2 regions of the Pseudoalteromonas sp. UG3-2 genome follow, and region 2 is predicted to be linked to the other one. Evidence: predicted binding sites of a transcription regulator. Region 2 holds the regulator's gene; the other holds the start of a gene.
The links. The regulator NrdR, encoded in region 2, represses ribonucleotide reductase genes. The targets are predictions, from matches to a motif close to AAACACNANATNTNGTGTTT.

Region 1 (8,800 bases), 2.6 Mb from region 2:
TCACCGCATCGGCGCGTTCGACGATTTTATCGTTACCGACAATGTCATCAAAGATCACTTCAGGGTTTTGTGTCACATTACGGATAATATGCGTGTATGAGCGACTGTGAATGGTCTCACTGAAAGCCCAAGTTTCAATCCAAGTCTCGAGCTCTGGAATAGACACGATGGGAAGCAAAGCCACATTGGGAGAGCGACCTTGTACGCTGTCCAGCAGTGTTTGGTATTTCAGGTTACTCAAGAAAATGTGTCTTTCGTGCTCAGGAAGCGCCTGGAAATCAAGTCGGTCTTTGCTGACATCCACTTCTTCTGGACGCCAAAAAAAGGAGAGCTGCTTCTCGATTAACTTTTCAAAAATAGGATACTTTTGTTGGTCATAGCGAGATACATTAACAGTTTGTCCGAAGAACATCGGCTCTTGTAGTTGGTTGTTATGATTTCTGCTAAACGTCGAATATGCCATAAATGTGTTACTCAATGCCTAAAAAAGCGGGTGGGGAACACCCGCATCAAAAGTTATATTTTACAAGCGCCGCCTTCACAACCATCGTCTTCGACTTCTGGTTTGAGCTCATCTTGTGCGTCAGACGCACCATCGCGTGTATTATGGTAGTAAAGGGTTTTAACCCCAAGTTTGTACGCTGTTAGCAAGTCTTTTAGCAACAGCTTCATAGGTACTTTACCACCTTCGAACTTAGTTGGATCATAATTGGTGTTTGCTGAGATCGTTTGGTCCACGAACTTTTGCATAATACCAACGAGCGTTAGGTAGCCATCGTTAGATGGAATATCCCAAAGCAGCTCGTAGTTATCCTTGAGGCGATCGTACTCTGGCACAACCTGCTTCAAAATACCGTCTTTACTGGCCTTCACACTAATGTGACCGCGTGGCGGCTCAATGCCATTAGTGGCATTGGAAATTTGTGAAGAAGTTTCAGAAGGCATTAACGCCGACAAGGTGGAGTTACGCATGCCGTGCGTTTTAATGCTTTCTCTGAGGCCATCCCAGTCAAGGTGCAGAGGCTCATCACAGGCTTTGTCTAAGTCACGCTTGTACGTATCGGTTGGCATAATGCCTTGCGAATAAGTAGTTTCGTTGAACTTAGGACACGCACCGCGTTCTTTTGCCAGCTCATTTGAGGCCTTCATCAAGTAGTATTGAATTGCTTCAAAGGTCTTGTGAGTTAGACCGTTGGCGCTGCCGTCTGAGTACCTCACGCCATTCTTAGCAAGGTAGTAGGCGAAATTGATAACGCCAATGCCTAGGGTTCTACGGCCCATAGTCGCGTTGTACGCAGCTGGAACCGGGTAGTCTTGATAATCCAATAAGTTATCGAGTGCACGTACTGCAAGTTCCGCTAACTCTTCTAGTTCATCTAGCGACTTGATGGCGCCTAAGTTAAAGGCAGACAGTGTACACAGCGCAATTTCGCCTTCAGGATCATTAACATGACTTAGTGGCTTAGTCGGGAGCGCAATTTCCAAACACAAGTTCGACTGGCGGATAGGCGCCACTTTAGAGTCAAACGGGCTGTGAGTATTACAGTGGTCTACGTTTTGTAAGTAAATACGACCCGTGCTGGCGCGCTCTTGGGCAAACATAGAGAACAGCTCGATGGCTTTAATGCGCTTCTTACGGATTGATTCATCTTGCTCGTATTGCACGTAAAGCTGTTCAAACTTTTCTTGGTCTTCAAAGAAAGCGTCGTAAAGACCAGGCACATCCGATGGGCTGAACAAGGTAATGTAGTCGTCTTTAATCAAACGGCTATACATGGTTTTGTTGAATTGCACGCCGTAATCTAAGTGACGTACCCGGTTTTCTTCAACACCACGGTTGTTTTTCAATACCAAGAGGTTTTCAACTTCAAGGTGCCATAACGGGTAGAATAGGGTTGCTGCGCCGCCACGCACACCGCCTTGAGAACAGCTCTTAACCGCCGTTTGGAAGTGCTTATAAAAAGGAATACAGCCAGTGTGGTAAGCTTCGCCATTGCGAATTGGGCTACCCAGTGCGCGAATGCGGCCGGCATTAATACCAATACCAGCGCGCTGGCTAACGTATTTTACAATGGCAGACGAGGTGGCATTGATAGAGTCTAAGCTATCGCCACACTCAATCAGTACACAGGAACTAAACTGCCTAGTTGGTGTACGCACGCCGGCCATAATAGGTGTTGGCAGTGATATTTTAAAAGTCGATACCGCGTCATAAAAACGCTTAATGTAGTCAAGACGCGTTTCTTTGGGGTAGTTTGCAAATAAGCTCGCCGCAACCAGTACATACAAAAACTGTGCACTCTCATAGATTTCACCGGTGACACGGTTCTGTACCAGGTATTTACCTTCAAGCTGTTTAACCGCAGCATAGCTGAAATTCATATCGCGCTGATGATCAATGTAGTCGTTCAACTCGTCAAACTCTTCGCGTGTATAGTCAGCCAATAAGTGCTGATCGTAGCGCTGGTCTTCAACTAGCTTTACTACGTGATCGTAAAGGTGAGGCGGCTCGAAGCAGCCATAGGCCTTTTTGCGTAAGTGGAAAATGGCTAGGCGCGCAGCTAAGTATTGGTAATCAGGTGATTCTTTAGAAATCAAATCAGCCGCAGCTTTGATAATGGTTTCGTGAATGTCACCAGTACGAATACCGTCATAGAACTGGATATGAGACTTCAATTCGACCTGAGACACAGAGACGTTATCTAGTCCTTCTGCCGCCCATGTGATGACACGGTGGATTTTCTCTAGGTCTAACGGTTCTTTGCGACCGTTTCTTTTGCATACAGATAGCTGTTGGTTCATATGTATGTGCCTGTATTCCTTAGGAACGCGCTTATTATGGTATCGCACGATGTAAATTGATTAGCAAACCACCACTATATATGGTGCCCTAGTAGCTAGGGATCACAAGATAGTGGGGTTAGCGTTAATTTGCAAGAGAACAACTTCAGTGCGATTGTGGATAAGTTTGGGATAATTTCATAATGTTAGGAGCTACTAACCTATGACTATCGGCTTATCTACTAGCAAAGAAAAATCAACTCTAAGATCGTCATTTTCTGCAAAATATAAAAAAATTTTTAACTGATTTTTTTCTACACAAATTCGTATCTATTATAGCAAAAACACAATATATGGGTATTTATTATTTCTATACCACTATATGTGCGAAAGTAGCGCCATTGGGTTAGTAAGATAAAGATCCGCCTGCCAGGCCAACGCTTGCTGCTTTGAAGGAATAAACCCCCACATAGCCGCGGCACTGATCATATTTGCAGATTTAGCAGCAATAATGTCGCGCTCGGCATCTCCGACGTAAATACATTCATGAGCTGCAACCCCAAGCTTCTCGGCCACCAGCAGAAGAGGCTCAGGGTGAGGTTTAGCCACTTTCAGAGTATCGCCACACACAACCGCTTCAATAGTCGCGAGCTCTGCTATGTGTGTTAGTAACGGAAATGTTAAAAACTCGGGTTTGTTGGTCATAATGCCAACAGCGATACCGCGCGCTTTAAGACTGCTCAATAACTCTGCGACTCCAGCAAAACAATGGGAGTGAATGGCAAGATTATCTTGGTAATGATCCAGTACGGCTTGGCGTAATTGCTGTTTATCAAAGCGCGGCAGCTCGCTGCCAAACCCCACTTCGAGTAGCGCAGCAACGCCATTGGATATAGCACTGCTATAGACGCTTTTACTGACTCTAGGAAGCTGCTTGGAGCTTAACACATGGTTTAATGCCGCACCGAGATCGTCACTGGTGTCTAACAATGTGCCATCTAAATCAAATAGAACTGCTTTGATCATGCGAGTTTCTCAAAGTGAAGAATGTAATTCACTGACACGTCTTTACTAAGATTAAAGGTTTTAGTCAGTGGGTTATAATTGATCCCCGTGGCCGCGCGGACTTTTAGGCCATACTGTTCAGCCCAATTGATTAAGGTCGAAGGGCGAATGAACTTATCGTGCTCGTGGGTGCCTTCTGGTACCATTTTCATTACCTTTTCGGCCGCAACAATGGCCAGTAAATACGCTTTAGTGGTTTTGTTTAGGGTTGAGAAAAACACCTGACCACCGGGTTTAACTAAGTCTGCCACGGCGCGGATGATTGATTCAGGGTCGGGCACGTGTTCGAGCATCTCCATGCAGGTGACTACATCAAAGGCCGCAGGGTTTTCTGCAGCGTATTGCTCAACAGGTACCTTTTGGTAGCTTACCTTAACGCTGGCTTCTAGGGCGTGCAGCTTAGCGACATTAAGCGGCTCTTGGCCCATGTCGATGCCGGTGGCATGGGCACCCATTTTCGCCATGCTTTCCGTTAGTATTCCACCACCGCAGCCAACATCCAGTACTGTCTTGTCGAACAGGCCCTGGCTTTTGTCATTAATAAAGTCTAACCGTAAAGGGTTGATGTCGTGTAGCGGTTTAAACTCACCGTCTTTATCCCACCAGCGCTCAGCGATGTCTTCGAATTTCGCGATTTCAGTTGGGTCTACATTTTGATGTTCGGTCATAAAAAACTTCCTCGTTTAATTGAGCGCATTATAAAGGGGATTAGATAAAAATAGCACCTGTAAAACAGCAAAAAGTGTGATAGCATGCTTGTTGAATTTAATAATAAACAAAGCCCCTGACGGTACTCTGAGGCAATTCAGCTACTTTTTAAAGCGTGTTTTTGGCGCTTTTTATAAAACAGCAATTTGACGTTCAGAATGCAGCTTTTCACCAGCTGTAGTGTGACACAAATGGGGTGGACACTGAAGGAAAGTGGAGTCAAATGTCTGATCTCGCCAATGAAATCCTGCCAGTCAATATCGAAGATGAACTAAAAAATTCATACCTTGATTACGCCATGAGTGTGATCGTAGGGCGTGCATTACCAGATGTGAGGGACGGTTTAAAACCGGTTCACCGTCGGGTGTTATTCGCCATGAATGAACTTAAGAATGACTGGAATAAACCGTATAAAAAGTCTGCCCGTGTGGTAGGTGACGTTATCGGTAAATATCACCCACACGGTGATAGCGCGGTATACGACACTATCGTACGTATGGCGCAGCCTTTCTCACTCCGTTATATGCTTGTCGATGGCCAAGGTAACTTTGGTTCCGTAGATGGCGACTCAGCAGCGGCAATGCGTTATACCGAAGTCCGTATGGCGAAAGTAGCGCACGAGCTGTTAGCCGACCTTGAGAAAGAAACCGTTGACTATGTGCCAAACTATGATGGCACAGAACAAATTCCAGATGTCTTGCCAACCAAAATTCCCAACCTGTTGGTTAACGGCTCTTCAGGTATCGCAGTGGGTATGGCCACCAATATCCCACCTCATAACTTAACCGAGGTGGTTAATGGTTGTTTAGCCGTGATCCAAAACCCTGACATCACCATTGAAGAGCTGATTGATTACATTCCGGGTCCGGACTTCCCAACCGCTGCCATCATCAGTGGTAAAAAAGGCATTGAACAGGCTTACAAAACCGGTCGTGGTAAAGTGTATATCCGTGCCAAAGCGGAAATCGAAGTAGACGACAAAACCGGCCGTGAGACCATTGTGGTCAATGAGATCCCTTATCAAGTTAACAAAGCGCGCTTAATCGAAAAAATCGCCGAGCTGGTTAAAGATAAAAAGATTGAAGGGATCAGTGCTCTGCGTGATGAGTCTGACAAAGACGGTATGCGTATTGTCATTGAAGTGAAGCGCGGCGAAGTCGGTGAAGTGATCCTTAATAACCTGTATGCCCAAACTCAGTTGCAAACGGTGTTTGGTATAAACATGGTGGCGTTGGATAACAATCAGCCAAAATGCTTTAACCTAAAAGAAATGCTCGAAGCGTTTATTGTTCACCGCCGTGAAGTGGTAACCCGCCGTACGGTATTTGATCTCCGCAAAGCCCGTGATAGAGCACACACCCTGGAAGGTCTAGCCATTGCGCTGGCGAACATCGACCCGATTATCGAACTTATTCGAAAATCACCCACTCCAGCAGAGGCAAAAGCAGCCTTAACTGCACGCTCTTGGGAGCTAGGTAACGTTAAGTCGATGCTAGACAGAGCCGCTGGTGAAGAAAACATCGCGCGCCCTGATTGGTTAGCAGCTGAATTGGGTATTCGTGACGGTCAGTACTATTTATCTGAGCAACAAGCCCAAGCCATTCTCGACTTAAGACTACACAAGCTGACTGGTCTTGAGCACGAGAAAATCCTTGGCGAATATAAAGAACTACTAGAGCTGATTGCCGAGCTACTTTACATTCTCTCTTCACCAGAGCGTTTGATGGAAGTGATCCGTGATGAGCTGGCCTTGGTTAAAGAAGTGTATGGCGATGAGCGCCGCACAGAAATCACCGCCGCGGCCCACGATATTAGCCTTGAAGACCTAATCAACGAAGAAGACGTGGTGGTGACATTGTCTCACGAGGGCTATGTTAAGTATCAGCCTCTTAGCGACTATGAAGCGCAGCGCCGTGGTGGTAAAGGCCGTTCAGCGACGAAGATGAAAGACGAAGATTTTATCGAACGACTGCTTGTGGCTAACACTCACGACACCATCCTGTGTTTCTCTACCGCAGGGCGGTTGTATTGGTTGAAAGTGTATCAGCTACCCTTGGCATCACGCGCTGCTCGTGGCAAGCCAATCGTTAACTTACTACCACTGGAAGCCGATGAACGTATCACCACGATTTTACCGGTGCGTGAATACGAAGAAGACAAGTTTATTGTTATGGCGACAGCCAGTGGTATTGTCAAGAAGACGCCACTTACGGCCTACAGCCGACAACGTGCCAGTGGCATCATCGCAATTAACCTCAATGAAGGCGATAGCCTAATTGGTGCTCGTATCACCACAGGTGAAGACGACATCATGCTATTTACTGAACACGGTAAAGTAGTGCGCTTCAATGAGAAGCAACGTGACGCTGAAACCGGCGAGGTGAAACGCGACCCAGAGACCGGCGAAGAGCTGTTAGCACTGCGTCCAATGGGCCGTACTGCGACAGGTGTACGTGGTATCAAGATGCCAGACGACGTCAAAGTAGTATCGTTAATAGTACCGCAAGGGGATGGCGCGATCCTGACCGTAACGGAAAATGGCTATGGTAAACGTACGCCATTAGAAGAGTATCCGGCGAAGAGCCGAGCGACACAAGGTGTGGTGTCAATTAAAGTGACCGAGCGTAATGGCTCTGTGGTCGGTGCGGTACAGGTGGATGATAATGACGAAATCATGCTTATCTCAAACCGTGGTACCTTAGTTCGAACTCGAGTCAACGAAGTGTCTACGGTAGGACGTAATACCCAAGGTGTTATTCTTATCCGTACCATGGAAGATGAGAAAGTGGTCGGTCTACAGCGCATCGAAGAGATCGAAGTAGAAGACTTACCTGAGGGGGAAGAGGTGAATGTCCCTGAAGCGGACGAAACACCAGACTCTAGCGCTGAGGAGTAACTCAGAAAAATAGCTAAAAAGCGACTTCGGTCGCTTTTTTTATATCTGCAGCATTTTTCATGGATTTGCTACTATGACTCAGGCCTTAAGGCTGATATATTTTTTGCTATTGAAATTGGTTCGCTAACGAATGTTCGGTGATATAGGGCCATGCCATTCACACTGGCTGACACGGTATCGTTTATTTTTGGAATGAGGATAATTATGACGGTTTATAACTTTTGCGCAGGTCCGGCTATGCTGCCGGTAGAAGTAATGAAAAAAGCGCAAAAAGAGTTTTTAGATTGGCAAGGTCTAGGGGTATCGGTGATGGAAGTCAGCCACCGCTCCCAGCCTTACCTGGAAATGGCAAAAGCCTGTGAGGCCAGCTTACGCCGCTTAATGAACATATCAGACGAATTTGAAGTGTTATTTATGCACGGTGGCGGCCGTGGTCATTTCTCGGCTGTGCCGTTAAACTTGCACCAAGACAATGCTCCAGGGGTGTATATTGAAAACGGTATCTGGTCCACTGGGGCCACCAAAGAAGGAGCTAAGTTTACACAAACGCAAGCGCTCAATATTCGTCGCGACGAGGATAATACCTTTGATATTTTGCCGGTCTCACAATGGCAATTGCCTGAGCAAGCTTCTTACATTCATTATTGTCCCAATGAAACCATCGATGGCATTGAAATATTTGAGGTGCCAAAGCACCCCTCTGCACCGATTGTGGCCGACATGTCATCCAATATCTTATCGCGAGAGATCAATGTTGATGATTTCGACCTAATTTATGCCGGCGCGCAGAAGAACATTGGGCCGTCGGGATTAAGTATTGCCATCGTTCGGAAAACCTTGTTAGAGCGAAAGGGCCTGCCGCGTCCAGCAATACTGGATTACGCCATCGAAGCACAGCAACAAAGTATGTATAACACGCCACCGACGTTTGCCTGGTATTTAGCCTACGAGGTGTTTAAGCATTTAGAAAGTATCGGTGGTGTTAAAGCCATGGAAGCACATAATAAAGAAAAAGCTGCTGTGTTGTATAACTACATCGATAGTTCCGATTTTTATAGCAATAAGGTGGCTAAACATTGTCGCTCGTTGATGAACGTACCGTTTTGGCTCAAAGACGAGAGCTTAAATCAAACGTTTTTAGCGGCCGCAGAGAAAAACGGCCTGATTGCCCTTGAAGGGCACCGTTTTGTTGGTGGTATGCGTGCTAGCATTTACAACGCCATGCCAATTGCCGGGGTCAAAGCCTTAGTTGAGTTCATGGATAAGTTTGCTAAGGAGCACAGTTAATGGAACAGCTTACGCTTAACCCCATTACTAAGGTGGCTGGCAGTGTTACCTTGCCGGGCTCAA
Region 2 (8,800 bases):
CACAATAGCGGGGTGGTCATGTACATTAACATCATCTGCGGTTTTGCCACAAACCCAAATACCAAACAAGGTCATGATGATAGCAACAATGCCTTGAAACCAAATTGGCATGCCATAAGTAAGAAAAATAAATGGCAGTGCGCCTATGGTGCCCACGGTTCCAGGCGCCTTTTTAGCAAGCCCTAAACCAAACCCTAAGGCAAAAAACTGATGGGGTTTAGTTAAATCAAATTTGTACTGCGTAATCAAACCGACTCCTAGCTGAAGTGCTCAAATCCCATACCACGTAATTGGTACGGCTGGCCTTGGTTGAGCAATTGAATTTCACCACTTTGGGCTGTAATTTGGCCGACACAAACCGGCTCTACACCATACTGTTGTAAACGACTTTCAACAGCACTTTTGTTGTTGTCATTGACGGTAAACAGCAGCTCATAATCATCACCAAAGCCAAGCGCCAGTGCTAATCTTTGATCCTCTGCCAAGCTCTCAGTTAACGCCGCAGACATGGGCACCTTATCGGCGTCTACTTTAGCACCAACATCGGAACTGCGAAGAATGTGTTGTAAGTCGGCCAGTAACCCATCAGAGATATCAATCGCTGCAGTGGCTAAGCCTCGGAGTACTTGCCCAGCTGCCACCTGTGGCGCAGGAAAGTGAAACTTGTGCTGTGCTGCCGCCAAGTGTTCAGCGGCTAGCGACCAGCCTTGCTTGCGCGCTTCAATGGCCAAACCGGCATCTCCTAAAGGCCCAGTGACATAAATCCAGTCACCCACCTTAGCACCGCTGCGTTTTAGCCCTTTGCCTGCGGGTAAAATACCTTTGGCACACACAGTGACGGTCAGTGGCCCTTGGGTGGTATCTCCGCCAATGATTTGGACATTATAATACTGGGCAATTTCATGCATGCCAGCGGTAAAAGCCTCGAGCCAATCCATATCCGCATTCGGCAGGGTCAAGCCTAGCGAAATCCACGCCGGCTCCGCGCCCATGGCTGCTAAGTCACTGAGGTTAACCGCAATAACACGGTGGCCTAAGGCTTTTGCTGGAATATCGGAGAAGAAGTGCACTCCGCTCACCAAGGTGTCTGTGGTGATCGCTAATTGATAACCATCGGGAACACTGACTAATGCACAGTCATCACCGATCCCCAGTTCAACATCGCGACGAACGATGCCACGACCTTTAAAGTAATGATTGATTAGCTCAAATTCTTTCATACACAAAAAAGCCGGCCTAGGCCGGCTGTTCCTATAATCACACTTACCTGCGTATAAACTTAACGGCTTTATCTAGTACGCCATTAACGAACTTGTGACTTTCTTCAGCACCAAACATCTTCGCCAGCTCAATGCCCTCGTTGATGGCCACTTTGTATGGTACATCTTCGCGGAACTTAAGCTCATAAGCGCTTACTCGTAACACCGCAAGCTCGACCATATCGAGCTCAGCAAGTGGGCGTGCTAGGTGTGGTGCAATGACTTCATCCAATTGCTTTTGGTTTACCACCACACCACGAGCCAAGTCTTTAAAGTATTCGACATCAACTTTGCTGACGTCGTTCTCGATAAGCATTTGCTGTTCAATATCGGCAATTGGATTGCCACTTAGCTGCCATGAATAAATAGCTTGTAAAGCGAGTACACGTGCTTTGCGTCTAGCTGCTGGTTTCACTGAGATTCCTCTTAAATTTGCTCAAGCACGTTCACCATTTCCAGTGCACCAAGAGCAGCTTCGCCGCCTTTGTTGCCCATTTTGGTGCCCGCGCGCTCTATGGCTTGCTCAATGCTTTCAGTAGTCAGTACGCCAAAAGCCACAGGAACATCGTAGTCGAGTGAAACACTGGCTAAGCCTTTGTTTGACTCGTTAGCGACTAAATCAAAGTGAGGTGTACCGCCGCGAATAATCACGCCTAGGGCAATGATAGCATCATGCTCTTTTTTCATTGCAATGCGTTTTGCCGCCAGTGGTAGCTCTACAGCGCCAGGTACATATACAACCGTAATATCATCTTCACTCACACCGCCGGTGCGTTTTAATTCATCAACGGCGCCTTCTAACAAGCTGCTGCCAATAAAATCATTAAAGCGTGAAATGACAATGGCAAATTTTTTGCCTGGTGCGTATTTATTACCTTCGATTACTTTCATCAGATGTTCCTAATCAGTCTGAGCAATTGCCAAATTGAGGCGCATAATAACACAGTATTATGACATTCGCCTACTATCTCAGCGTAGACAATAACAATCAATTTGGCTGTGATTTTTTATTGCGGTTCTACGTATTCAACCACTTCGAGGTGGAAGCCCGACAGCGCGTGATACTTTTTCGGTAAGCTCATTAGGCGCATTTTTTGGATCCCCAAATCCGCCAAAATTTGTGAGCCCACCCCTACGGTACGCGAGGTGCCTTGAAACTTGCGGTAATTCACTTTTTCACCGGCATCTTCTGCGGCAAAGGCTTTAACCAAAGCTTCGATGTCTTCGCTGTGCTCTTGTTTACCTAAAATCACCAACACGCCATCGTGCTCGGCGATGTATTGCATGGCACTTGGCAAAGTCCAACTTCTGTCAGCACTGCGGTCTGAATGCAAAATATCATTAAAGGTGCTTTGCAAGTGCACTCGAACTAGGTTGGCAGCATCGCTTTTCACTTCGCCTTTAATCATGGCGTAGTGCAGTTGATTGTCGATGGTGTCTTTGTAAGTCACTAGATTAAACTCACCATATTCAGTCGGCAGCTTGCACTGTGCCACTTTTTCAATGGTGGTTTCATTAAGGTTGCGGTACTCAATTAAATCGGCAATGGTGCCAATTTTAATGCCATGTTCGTTAGCAAACACTTCCAATTGCGGGCGACGTGCCATGGTACCATCGGGATTGAGAATTTCGACGATCACCGATGACGGCTCAAGACCAGCAAGCCTGGCTAAGTCACAGCCTGCTTCGGTGTGCCCTGCACGGGTTAATACCCCACCTGGCTGCGCCATAATAGGGAAAATGTGCCCTGGTTGCACAATGTCTTCTGGTACTGCGCCTTTGGCAACGGCAGCCTGAACAGTGCGCGCGCGGTCAGCGGCTGAGATCCCGGTAGTGACTCCCTTTGCCGCTTCGATAGACAAAGTAAAGTTAGTGGAAAATTGCGCGCCATTCGACTTTACCATCAGCGGTAAGTTTAATTGCTCACAACGCTCCTGAGTCATAGTCAAACAGATTAAACCGCGGCCGTAGGTCGCCATGAAATTGATTGCGTCTGGTGTAATGTGTTCTGCCGCAATGATCAGATCACCTTCATTTTCTCGGTCTTCATCATCCATTAAAATCACCATTTTACCGGCTTTAATGTCAGCAATGATTTCCTCAGCAGTGTTTAAACTCATAGTTTTCCCATTTTGTACTTTGTCTTTGGCTACTTTATAAAGCCAGCTTTCGCCAATAAACTTGTTGTGAGAGTAGAACCGCTGGCTGCGCCTTGCTCGGCATGAATTAACCTTTCGAGGTAGCGCGCAATTTGGTCAACTTCAAGGTTGACCTTTGACCCAACCTGAAACCCCGCTACGGTGGTTTCTTGTGCCGTATGTGGCACTATGGTCAATTTAAATTTATTCTCTTCTACGGCATTCACCGTTAGGCTGATACCGTCAATAGCAACAGATCCCTTATAGGGGATGTATTTCATTAGCTCAGGTTTGGTTTCTAACCAATACTCCGTGGCTCTGGCATTAGGGTTAATCGCCACCACTTCAGCAACGCCATCGATGTGCCCGGAGACCAAGTGACCACCTAAACGCGAAGTCGGCTGTAGCGCCTTTTCAAGGTTCACCAGTTGACCTTTTTGGTATTCAGAAAACAGCGTTAGCGCCCGTGTTTCATTAGAGACATCGGCACGGAAACCGTCGTTAAACTTTGCCGTCACGGTCAAGCACACACCATTGGTGGCAATGCTATCGCCTAATTCCACATCCTGCATATCCAGTGACGAGCTAGAAATTCTGACAATTAAATCACCGCCTTGTAACTGTAGCTCGCTAATTTTACCTGTTGCTTCAACAATACCTGTAAACATATTACTTCTCTTTACTTGCGATGATTTTTATATCTGGGCCAATTTGGCTCACGGCATTAAATTGCAGCTCAGCGATGTCACTCATCTGAGTCAGTTCCGATGTATTAAATAACCCCCGCCCTGGACCTATGATTTTAGGTGCCAAATAAACAATGTATTCATCAATTAGGTTTTGCTCATGCATGGCACCACACAAAGTAGCTCCAGCCTCGAGCCACACGGCATTACATTGTTTGTCACCGAGCGTCAGCAAGATCGCCTGCAAATCCAGCTTTCCTGCCACTTCAGGTATAACAATTTGTTCTACGTAATGAGGCCAATCGTGTGAATTATCAATAGTACGACGGAAAATAACTATCGGTGCAGCAATTTGAAAAAACGCCAAGTCTGGGGTCAAACGATTCGCAGAGTCAATCACGGCGCGCAGCGGTTGGCGAATTTGCGTTAATGGATACTCTACTTGCGTGGCAAATTCACTGCGCACGTTTAATCGGGCATTGTCTACAAGCACGGTATCGGCGCCGCTGAGAATGGCGCAGCTTTGGGCGCGATGTTGTTGTACGTCCAGGCGAGCGGGCTCAGAGGTGATCCATTTACTTTGGCCATTATTCAGCGCCGTTTTACCGTCCAGTGAGGCCGCTAATTTACAGCTCACAAACGGCATTGCTGTTGCCATACGCTTTAAAAAACCACGATTAAGCTCTACCGCTTGCTGCTCTAACAACCCTGAAGCGGTGTCAATGCCAGCGTCTTGTAACATCGCCAGACCGCGCCCAGCGACTTCGGGGTTGGGGTCCACCATCGCGGCAATGACTTTGGCCACTTTGGCTTTGATCAGCCCCTCAGCACAGGGTGGCGTGCGGCCATAGTGACTGCATGGCTCTAATGTCACATAAGCGGTGGCCCCTTGGGCACGCGCGCCTGCCATTCGCAGTGCATGCACTTCAGCATGGGGCTCGCCTGCTTTCAAGTGCGCGCCTTCACCAACAATTTCATCGTTTTTAACAATCACGCAGCCAACATTGGGATTAGGACTGGTGGTAAACTGACCACGCTTTGCCAGCGCAATGGCGCGCTGCATATAGGCTTGGTCTTGTGGGCTAAACGACTGGCTCAATCTCCTAGCCTCGCAATTTCTTCGCCAAATTCACGAATATCTTCAAACGAGCGATACACAGAAGCAAAGCGCACATACGCCACTTTATCGAGTTTTTTTAATGACTCCATGATACATTCGCCAATCAAGTCACTGGACACTTCGCGCTCGCCAGTGCCACGAATTTGCGACTTAATTTTATGTACCACTTCTTCTATTTGTTCGGTGCTGACGGGACGCTTTTCTAGTGCCCGATGCATACCATTGAGAAGTTTGTCTTCGTTAAAAGGCTCACGCGAACCATCTTGTTTTATCACTCTGGGCATAAGCAGTTCAGCGCCTTCAAAGGTGGTAAAGCGCTCATGGCATAAAATGCACTCACGGCGGCGGCGAACTTGATGACCGGATGCGATCAATCTGGAATCGATCACTTTGGTGTCTTTGGCTGTACAAAATGGGCAATGCATAAGCGTTCTCGTTAACTAACCCCAGCTCTACAAAACTAAATAGGATGTTTATGCAGTCATCGCGTGTTAATGCGTAACGGCTTCATCGCTAACCAAACGAGGCTGGAATACCAGTGAGTGTTTGACTGAGTTTGGCCATCACTCGCCTTGACCAGCTTTGCCAACTGTTACTTTGAGCAAACAGGCAATTGGTTAGAGCGACCTTAATGAGAACCGGGCAAACAAAAAAGGCCGCTTAAATGCGGCCTTAATCATAACAAAAAAACTGCTTTTTTGTGTGCGATTTTATGCGTAAACCGGTAATTTAGCACAAATTGCTTTTACTTTTTCTTTCACTTGGGCCTGAACCGCTGGGTCGTTGATGTTATCTAAGACGTCACAAATCCAACCTGCAAGCTCTTTCGATTCCGCTTCTTTAAAGCCACGACGGGTGATAGCCGGCGAGCCGATACGCAGACCAGAAGTAACAAACGGTGAACGCGGGTCATTCGGTACTGAGTTTTTATTTACCGTGATATTGGCATTACCCAGTGCCGCATCTGCGTCTTTACCCGTGATGTCTTTGTCAATCAGGTCAAGCAGGAATAAGTGGTTATCGGTTTTACCAGAAACCACTTTGTAGCCGCGCTGTTGCAGTACTTCTACCATTGCCTGGGCATTTTTTACCACTTGGGTTTGGTATGCTTTGAACTCTGGCTCAAGTGCTTCTTTGAACGCCACTGCTTTAGCCGCAATTACGTGACACAAAGGACCACCTTGACCACCAGGGAAAACCGCACTGTTTAGCTTTTTGTAGATATCTTCGTCACCACAAGCTGAAATGATCAGACCACCACGTGGGCCTGCTAGCGTTTTGTGCGTTGTGGTGGTAACTACGTGGGCGTGAGGCACTGGACTTGGGTAAACACCCGCGGCAACAAGGCCTGCTACGTGTGCCATATCAACCAGTAAGTAAGCACCTACTTTATCAGCAATCTCGCGGAACTTAGCCCAATCAACAATACCTGAATAAGCAGAGAAACCGCCAATGATCATTTTTGGCTTGTGCTCAAGAGCTAATGCTTCAACCTGAGCGTAATCAATTTCACCGGTTTCTTCGTTTAGGCCATATTGAATGGCGTTATAGGTTTTACCAGAGAAGTTTACGTGCGAACCATGAGTTAAGTGGCCACCGTGTGCCAGGCTCATACCTAGTACGGTATCGTGTGGCTGAAGTAGCGCTTGGAAAACCGCTGCATTGGCTTGCGAACCTGCGTGTGGTTGCACGTTTGCGTAGGTTGAACCAAATAGTTCGTTAGCGCGGTCTATGGCTAATTGTTCAACCACATCAACGTGCTCACAACCACCGTAATAACGCTTACCTGGATAACCCTCAGCATATTTATTGGTTAACTGCGATCCCTGTGCTTCAAGAACACGTGGACTACAGTAGTTTTCTGAGGCGATAAGCTCGATGTGCTCTTCTTGGCGCGAAGTTTCCGCCGCAATCGCTGCATGTAGTTCAGGATCAAAATCTGCGATGTTCATGTTACGTTCTAACATGGTTTCTCCTAGGTAAACGTAAAGGTTTTAAAAGATGCTGAGGTGATAGCCACACTCATTCATCTGTAAAATTAGCATGGCCATATTTAAGCAGGGATTGAATTTATTTCACACCCCTATGGCGATGATATTTTTTTATTTAAACATTTAAAATTTTTATACAAAAACAGAAGTTTCATTAAAAATGGTAATATAGCGGTTAATGGGTTAGGTGAAAACGGGGTGCAAGCACCCCGTAGTTAGCTCGTGGCTGTCACAGTAACTTGGCCATCATGGCATCTTTTAACGCCGAGTAGTCAGCGCTGAGTGGCTCTGCTAAACACGGTTTTTGCAAGGCTTCAGCAAGCGCTTCAGGCATCTCAATCTCTTGATTTATAACATTTTCAACCGACTCTTTAAATTTTGCCGGATGAGCCGTGGCGAGAAAAATACCGGTTGCTTGTGGCTCACTGTCTCGTTGCAACCCTTCGTAAGCAATGGCCGTGTGTGGTTCAGCCAAGTAGCCCTGAGCCAGTAGCTCCAGCATAACTTCTCGAGTTCGCTGCTCTGACACCGAACATGAATAAAAGTCATGTTTGCTAAAATTCCCTCTCTCTAACATGGTTTCTACCCGAGGCCAGTTATTAGGTTTGCTCACGTCCATCGCATTGGACAGTGACTCTAATGTGGCGTTCGGTGCCCACTCACCAGAGTCAATATAACGCGGCACTGTGTCATTTTGGTTGGTTGTGGCACTGAGCTTTGCAATTGGCAAGCCAATGGCTGCTGCAATCATCGCCGCACAGACATTGCCAAAGTTACCACTGGGCACAGAAATGTGTATCTTGTTACGCTCAGCTTTAGGCAATTGCGCGAGTGCTTCAAAGTAATAACACACCTGTGCTAGCAGGCGACTAATATTGATCGAGTTTGCTGAATTGAGCCCCAGCTTTTGCTTTACCTCATCATCTAAAAATGCCGATTTAACCATAGCTTGGCAGTCGTCAAAGCTGCCATCTACCGCATAACAATGGATATTGCCACCAAGGGTAGTAAACAGTTTTTGCTGAGCCAAAGAGATTTTACCGTGGGGATAGAGGATCACCACATCCACGTTTTCTTTGTTATAAAAAGCGTGGGCAACGGCTGCTCCCGTGTCGCCACTGGTGGCCGTTAGAATAGTGACCCGCTCTCCTTGGCTAAACATGCCAATGCACTCTGCCATCAAGCGCCCGCCAAAGTCTTTAAACGCTAGCGTGGGGCCATGGAACAGCTCCAAACAGTATTGCTGTGCTGCAACTGGAACGAGTTTCGCAGGAAAGTTAAATGCATTTGCCACCAAACTGTTAATGCTATCGGCCGGTAGCTCATCACCAATGAGGTGTTGTAAAATTTTGCTGCTCCGCTCTACAAAGGGTTGCTCAAGCAAACTCTCGATGTCTGCTAATGGCGTTAACTGCTTTGGAAAAAACACTCCCTGATCACGGCCCAAGCCCACTTTTACTGCCTCAATAAATGACACCACTTGTTGTCTATCTTTTAAATTCTCTAATTTCATTATCCCTGCTCCCCCAATTCTCTTGTGCCTTTATTATCAAGTTGGCAAATATGACTAAACCCAGCTTCATTAATGTAGTGCTGCTGCAACCAC

Region 1: a site for NrdR is predicted at 2,872-2,891, ahead of nrdA (class 1a ribonucleoside-diphosphate reductase subunit alpha). Genes of this name have one in related genera too.

Annotation. Positions count from the first base shown of each region.
Region 1 is NZ_JAWLJU010000002.1:665,794-674,593, reverse strand. It holds gene nrdB (class Ia ribonucleoside-diphosphate reductase subunit beta) at 1-463, opposite strand, end outside; gene nrdA (class 1a ribonucleoside-diphosphate reductase subunit alpha) at 517-2,802, opposite strand; gene R3P39_RS06340 (HAD family hydrolase) at 3,160-3,807, opposite strand; gene ubiG (bifunctional 2-polyprenyl-6-hydroxyphenol methylase/3-demethylubiquinol 3-O-methyltransferase UbiG) at 3,804-4,514, opposite strand; gene gyrA (DNA topoisomerase (ATP-hydrolyzing) subunit A) at 4,778-7,450, shown strand; gene serC (3-phosphoserine/phosphohydroxythreonine transaminase) at 7,655-8,737, shown strand; gene aroA (3-phosphoshikimate 1-carboxyvinyltransferase) at 8,737-8,800, shown strand, end outside.
Region 2 is NZ_JAWLJU010000002.1:3,222,786-3,231,585, reverse strand. It holds gene R3P39_RS17735 (phosphatidylglycerophosphatase A family protein) at 1-249, opposite strand, end outside; gene thiL (thiamine-phosphate kinase) at 258-1,220, opposite strand; gene nusB (transcription antitermination factor NusB) at 1,264-1,674, opposite strand; gene ribH (6,7-dimethyl-8-ribityllumazine synthase) at 1,686-2,150, opposite strand; gene ribBA (bifunctional 3,4-dihydroxy-2-butanone-4-phosphate synthase/GTP cyclohydrolase II) at 2,267-3,379, opposite strand; gene R3P39_RS17710 (riboflavin synthase) at 3,409-4,065, opposite strand; gene ribD (bifunctional diaminohydroxyphosphoribosylaminopyrimidine deaminase/5-amino-6-(5-phosphoribosylamino)uracil reductase RibD) at 4,067-5,182, opposite strand; gene nrdR (transcriptional regulator NrdR) at 5,179-5,628, opposite strand; gene glyA (serine hydroxymethyltransferase) at 5,914-7,170, opposite strand; gene thrC (threonine synthase) at 7,424-8,707, opposite strand; gene thrB (homoserine kinase) at 8,707-8,800, opposite strand, start outside.